Regions from separate parts of the Hymenobacter sp. HDW8 genome, predicted to be linked through region 1. Evidence: riboswitches for the same ligand, from Rfam matches in the RefSeq annotation. Region 1 holds a riboswitch; each other region holds the start of a gene.

Region 1 (2,264 bases):
AGTTGACGATGCTCTTGCCCTGCACGCACTTCAGGCCGGCTTCCAGCACGCTCCACTTCGAGGAGTCAATCATCACCGGTACCCGCGAAATGTCGGGCTCGGAGGCAATCAGGTTGAGGAAGGTAGTCATGGCCTGCTCCGAGTCGAGCATGCCTTCGTCCATGTTCACGTCGAGCACCTGGGCGCCGCCTTCTACTTGGTCGCGGGCCACTTGCAGAGCTTGCTCGTAGGCGCCTGTGCGGATAAGGCGAGCGAAAGCGCGGGAACCCGTCACGTTGCACCGCTCACCCACGTTCACAAATAAGCTGTCGGGGGTAATGCCAAACGGCTCCAAACCAGCCAATCGAGTGGCTTTGGGCACTTCGGGTAGTTGGCGCGGCTGATATTTTTCGGCCAGCTTTGCTAGCTCGGCAATATGCTGGGGTGTGGTGCCACAACAGCCACCCGCCACCGTCACGATGCCTTCTTTCAAATAGTTTTCAACGACGGCCGCGAATTCCTGCGCCGACTCATCATAACCGCCAAAAGCGTTGGGTAAGCCGGCATTCGGATAGGCCGAAACGTGCACATCGGCAATGCGGCTCAGTTCTTTTACATACACGTGCAGCTGATCCGCACCCAGGGCGCAGTTCAAGCCCACGCTCAGCAGCGGCAAGTGACTAATAGAATTCCAGAATGCCTCTACCGTCTGCCCCGAAAGCGTACGGCCCGACGCATCGGTAATGGTGCCCGAAATCATGACGGGTACCACTTTGCCTCCTTCGTCGAAATACTTCTGCACGGCATACAGCGCCGCTTTGGCATTGAGCGTGTCGAAGATAGTTTCAATTAGCAGCGTATCGGAGCCGCCTTCCACTAGCCCACGCACCTGTTCTAGGTAAGCAGTAGCTAGCTCGTCAAAGGTTACGGCGCGGAAGCCGGGCCGGTTCACGTCGGGTGAGAGCGAAGCGGTACGGTTGGTGGGTCCGATGGCGCCGGCCACGAAGCGCGGCTTATGCGGTTCGCGGGCCGTAAACTCATCGGCGACTTCGCGGGCCAGACGGGCCGACTCGTAGTTCAGCTCGTACGCCAGATGCTCCAGGCCATAATCAGCCTGGGCGATGGTCGTGCCACTGAAGGTGTTGGTTTCCACCATGTCGGCCCCGGCAGCAAAATACTCGGCGTGAATGCCGCTGATGATATCAGGGCGGGTAAGGCTGAGTAGGTCGTTATTGCCGCGCAGGGGCTTGGGATGATCGGCGAAGCGCGTACCCCGAAAATCTTCCTCCGTCAGCGGGTGGCGCTGAATCATGGTGCCCATGGCACCATCGAGCACGAGAATGCGCTGTTGAAGAATGTCGTAGAGGGGGAGGCGGGGCGAGTCGTTTTCATAAGATCTCCTTACTAAAAAGGCGTTTGAACTACCGCCTATCCAGAAAGAGAACCTCGAAATGAGGGCTCCGCACTTATCTTCTTCTGCCTTGGGGGGCAAAATGGGAGTTGGCACCTTGTTTTACTCAGGTTGCCAAGACGTCACAGGGCCCAGTCCCTCGGTCTTTCTGGATAAGTAGCTGAGCAAAGATACAGCAAGACGACGAAAAAAGTTTACTCTGATTTTAAGCGCTAAAATAAGAAGGGACTGACCTGTTGGTCAGTCCCTTCTTGTATCAATGCGGGAGCTCTATTCAAAGAGACTTCTTCCGCTCGGCCTGAAACTTCTTCAACTGCGGGTCGATCACCTTTTTGTCCCCCACAACGACAATTGTCATTTCATCGGGGCGAACGTACTTCTTGGCCGCGTCCTGCACGTCTTTGGGCGTAACGGCGTGAATATCTTTCACCTGATTAGTGAGGTAGCTGTCGGGAAGACCGTGCAGATCAAGGAAGCTGAGCTGACTGATGATGCCGGCGGGAGTGGAGTTGCGCAGCACAAACAGGCCCGCCTCGTAGTTTTTGATGCCTTCCAACTCTTCGGCTGTGGGAGCCTCTTTTTGCAGACGCTCCACTTCATACACAATTTCCTTGAGCGAATTGCCCGTGTGCTCGGTGGTTACGTCGGCTACCTCGGCCCACTCACCCACACGGTAGCGGGCATTCACGTTGCTGGAAGGAGAATAAGTATAGCCTTTGTTCTCGCGAATATTACTAGTGATGCGCGAGCCAAAAGAGCCCCCCAGCAAGGAATTCATCACACGTAAGCGCGTGAAATCGGGATGGGTCGGATCGACGACAGGTAGGCCGATCACCAGCGTAGACTGGGGCGCGCCGGGGCGGTCCTGCACCAT
Region 2 (2,264 bases), 850 kb from region 1:
TGCTGGGGCGACGTCATGTTAAAGTTACCGTTGGCGTAGAAACGCAGTTCGGTATCCTTATCAGCATCAGTTTGGGCCACCTTGTCGCCGCTGGCAGTGGTTTCTTTGTCCGTTTTCCAGACTTTGCTTTCCGTGCCATATAGCATATTGGTTTCGCCAACTTTGTCTTTCTGGCTACAAGCAGCCGTGAACAGCGACAGCAGCATGATGAGGCTAGCTAGGTAGCGGAAAGGAAGTGCAATGGTTTTCATAGGGAGTGATCTTAGGGTTAACTAAAAATGGAAAGGAGCAACTTCAGCTGGTACTATATTCCAGCAAAGCAATGTTGCGCTTCTTACGCGTCGCACCGGAAAGAGTTAACTACTGTGGAGCTTTTTTGACGGCTGCAACTTATTTGCACTAGGGGCGTAAGACGACGTGACAGCATAGCTATCAAGCACATGCGCCTTCCTTTCTCCTTAATCAACCACGACTATGGGAATGTTCGATTTCTTAACCAATAAAGGCGACGAAAAGCCTGCTCAGCCGGCTGCCAATCCCAACCAGAAGGCTAATACAGACTTCTTTGGCAACGCCAACCAGCCCGCTGCTCCTACTGCTGCCCAAGGCACGCAATACACAGTAGTTAGCGGCGATTCGCTTTCTAAAATTGCGAAGAAGCACTACGGTGATGCCGCTAAGTGGCATCAGATTTATGACGCTAACAAGTCAACCATCGGTTCAAACCCCGATCATATCGAAGTAGGTCAGGTGTTGACCTTACCCCAAGCGTAAGCACACCCTGAGCTAAAGCTAACAAATAAAAAAGCCCCCCAGCAACTTGCTGGGGGCTTTTTTATTTGTTAGCCAGCGAGTTAGCACGGAGTAAAAAATATTGCTGTGCATTTGGCGTTCTCATTTCGAACTGTACATTTGCAGTTACCAGTCCGGTACTTCTCGTTATCGACGAGACAGTTTTTCAGATTTTATACAGAAGCGGCGAGAGAACAGGCTCCCTGACCCGCTGGCAACCTTCATTGTTTTGAAAGGTGCCAATTCCTGCCCGTTCGGCTATGTTGCCCGCGGGAGATATAAGCTGAGTGCCATGAAAAACACTGCTTTTTCCATTTTGCTTCACCCGTCTGCCCCGGTCGCATCGTTGCGCATTGGTTGGCTGGCGGGTTTCCGCGTTTTGGCTCCTGCCATTGGCAGTTGTGAGGCTACGCGAATGTGCTGTTGTTGCGCGTGCTGCTGCTAATCCAGTTTCCGGTTTAGCGCCCCTCCCCTTTCCATCATTCCTAAAGACCGTGTCGCGCCGTGGGTATTCTACCTACCCCGTCAGGTCTTAGTCCAGCTTCGGCTGTGGATCACGTTCAGCGCTCCGCCTTCCTGCGGGCCCATATGCCTGATTATCTGCGCTCTGTCATCTCTTCCTAATTTAATCTAACTCTAATCAGCACTAAGATGTCCACACAAAACCTGCACTTCGAAACCCTGCAATTGCACGCTGGTCAGCAACCTGACCCTACTACTGGTTCGCGCGCCGTTCCTATCCACCAGACTACTTCTTACGTGTTTAAAAACGCGGAGCATGGTGCCAATTTGTTTGCCCTCAAGGAGTTCGGCAATATTTATACGCGCCTTATGAACCCTACCACCGATGTGTTTGAGCAACGCGTAGCGGCGCTAGAAGGTGGTGTGGCCGCCTTAGCAACCAGCTCGGGGCAAGCAGCCCAGTTTCTGGCTCTGAACAACATTTTGCAGACCGGTGACAACTTTGTAAGTACCCAGCACCTGTACGGTGGCACTTATAACCAATTTAAGGTCGCTTTCAAGCGCTTAGGTATCGAAGCCCGCTTTGCTGATGGCGACACGCCTGAAAGCTTCGAGGCCCTGATTGACGACAAGACCAAGGCGCTGTATCTCGAAACGATTGGCAATCCCAGCTTCAGTATTCCCGATTTTGAGCGTATTGCGGCCATTGCTGACAAACACGATCTGCCGCTTATTGTAGATAACACTTTTGGCGCAGGCGGCTACCTGTTTCGCCCCCTGGAGCACGGCGCGCACATCGTGGTAGAATCGGCCACGAAATGGATTGGCGGCCACGGCACCAGCATAGGCGGCGTGATTATCGACGGCGGTAAGTATGACTTCGGTAATGGCAAGTTTCCGCAGTTTACGGAGCCCTCGGAAGGCTATCACGGCCTAGTTTTCAATGATGTATTCGGCAAAGGCGGCCCATTTGGCAACATCGCCTTTATCATTCGGGCGCGGGTAGAAGG
Region 3 (2,264 bases), 1.5 Mb from region 1:
AGTTTGCTGTGCTTTTTACCATAGAGGTAATAAATCACTAATCCGGCCGCAAGCCACACAATGAGGCGCAACCAGGTATCCCAGGGGAGCGAAAACATCATTAGTAAGCAGGTCAGGATGCCCATAATGGGCACTAGCGGCACCCACGGCGTACGGAAAGCGCGGGGCGCATCGGGCTGCTGCTTGCGCATAATAAGTACGCCGAGGCATACCATCACGAAGGCCAGCAGCGTACCGATACTGGTCATTTCGCCTACTACCTGAATGGGCACCAAGCCTGCAAAAGCGCTGATTAGGCCGGCCAACAAGATGTTTGATTTGTAAGGCGTCTGGAAGCGAGGGTGAATTTCAGAGAAGATCTTGGGCAACAGGCCGTCGCGCGACATGGAGAAAAACACCCGCGACTGCCCCAGCAAATCCACCAGAATGACGGAGGTGTAGCCAATCAGAATAGCGATAATAATGGCCTGACTCAACCAAGCATACGGCGTTTTCTCGATGGCGATGGCTACCGGCGCGGCGCTATTTTTGAACTCCGTGTAGTTGGCCAGGCCCGTCATTACGTGCCCAAACAGCACGAACAGAATAGTACACACGACCAGCGAGCCGATGATGCCGATAGGCATATCACGCTGGGGTTTTTTGGCTTCCTGCGCCATTGTGGCCACAATATCAAAACCGATGAAGACGAAGAAGATAACGCCGGCTCCGCGCAGAATGCCGCTCAAGCCAAACTCGCCAAACGTGCCCGTATTGGCCGGGATATAGGGCTGATAGTTGGCCGGATCGATGTACTGCCAACCCAACGCAATAAACACCAGCACTACCGATACCTTCAGGGCCACAATAGTTGCGTTAACCCAGGCCGAGCCCTGCGTACCCCGAATCACGATGGCTGTGATGGCCAGCACGATCAGAATAGCGGGCAGATTGACGAACCCGTGCACCACCGAGCCATCGGCCAAAGTAGACGTCTCGAAGGGCGACATAACCAGCTGAGCGGGAATATGCAGGTCGTATTTGGCTAAAAACCGCGTCAGGTACTGCGACCAGCTGATGGCAACGGCGGCGGCGCCCACGGAATATTCGAGCACCAAATCCCAGCCAATAATCCAGGCAAACAACTCACCCAGCGTAGCGTAGGAATACGTATAGGCCGAGCCAGCGACGGGTACCATGGACGCAAACTCCGCGTAGCACAGGGCCGAAAAGGCACAGCCAACGGCTGCTACCAAAAATGAGAGCGTAACGGCTGGTCCGGTATGATTGGCGGCCGCAATGCCAGTAAGGGAAAAGAGTCCCGCTCCAATAATAACCCCTACCCCAATGGCAACAAGGTTGAAGGCACTCAGACTGCGCTTGAGGGTGTGGGTGCCGGTTTCGGCCGCCTCTTGTCGCAGTAATTCCAGTGATTTTTTGAGCATAAAATGTAGCACGAAGCCGCGCCTCGTGGTGGATAAAAAGAATGGAGATAAGAGAAAGAATATCCGCCTATAGAGCAGACAGACCACAAAGCTGACGCCGTTGCTACCGCTTCGGCAAATTGGGCAACTACCTGATCCACAGCCAAAGCAAAGGCTGAATCAGAGCAGAAATGCCCCCCAGCGGCTATTTACAGCTGCAGATTGGCAAAGCCAGGAAAATGAGAGAATGTTCGAACGCTCAACAACAGCAACAACCCATACCCAAACAAGCAGCCCAACTCAGCATGTGGAGCGGCAGGGTGGCGAAGGAAAATAGAGCAGGTTGCAGCTGAATGTTCACGGCAATTTGTTTTTATATAGCCAGTCGATACTTGCGCTGACCTCGGTTGGCACCGTTCCAGTTGTGCTGGGGGTTGCCGGCGTTTCATTGAGCCTTTCTCTCCACGCCTCGGTATAAAAACAATCCTTTGATCAGAAAGAATTGGGGTCGCAAAGGTAGACTGCCGGCATGCGTACTTGCAAATGGGGCTATTCTTTCTCATTTACCGTGTGGCTTAACCGGCGCTGGGGGGCAAAATAGTACCCTTCGGCTCAAGATGGCGCATGCGGTAGCAGTTCACAGCTGTTTCGCCGAGCTGCTCGATGAGGCGGTAGTTGGCCACCGCTCCCACCGCTGCTCCAATCACGGGCACCAGTTGGGCCAACTTCGCCAAGTCGATGTAGTCGCGGTACTCTTGCTGAAAGGTGCGCCAATCGAACTCATTTACATCGGTGGGCAGCGTGTGGCGGTACGTGTCCCAATTAGCAATGCGACGATACACCTCATTGCGGGTGTGCTGA

Evidence for each region. A riboswitch is a leader RNA that binds a small molecule or an ion and turns the genes downstream of it on or off. The one in region 1 is predicted to bind S-adenosylmethionine.
Region 2: linked by a shared signal. The riboswitch ahead of G7064_RS09370 (O-acetylhomoserine aminocarboxypropyltransferase/cysteine synthase family protein) and the one ahead of metH (methionine synthase) in region 1 are both predicted to bind S-adenosylmethionine.
Region 3: linked by a shared signal. The riboswitch ahead of G7064_RS19660 (amino acid permease) and the one ahead of metH (methionine synthase) in region 1 are both predicted to bind S-adenosylmethionine.

The regions. Positions count from the first base shown of each region.
Region 1 covers NZ_CP049907.1:3,089,397-3,091,660, forward strand. The annotation lists gene metH (methionine synthase) at 1-1,300, opposite strand, end outside; SAM riboswitch class I at 1,443-1,549, opposite strand; gene G7064_RS13115 (M16 family metallopeptidase) at 1,665-2,264, opposite strand, start outside.
Region 2 covers NZ_CP049907.1:2,242,516-2,244,779, forward strand. The annotation lists gene G7064_RS09360 (hypothetical protein) at 1-251, opposite strand, end outside; gene G7064_RS09365 (LysM peptidoglycan-binding domain-containing protein) at 481-774, shown strand; SAM riboswitch class I at 963-1,077, shown strand; gene G7064_RS09370 (O-acetylhomoserine aminocarboxypropyltransferase/cysteine synthase family protein) at 1,444-2,264, shown strand, end outside.
Region 3 covers NZ_CP049907.1:4,617,177-4,619,440, reverse strand. The annotation lists gene G7064_RS19660 (amino acid permease) at 1-1,424, opposite strand, end outside; SAM riboswitch class I at 1,774-1,884, opposite strand; gene G7064_RS19655 (EcsC family protein) at 1,979-2,264, opposite strand, start outside.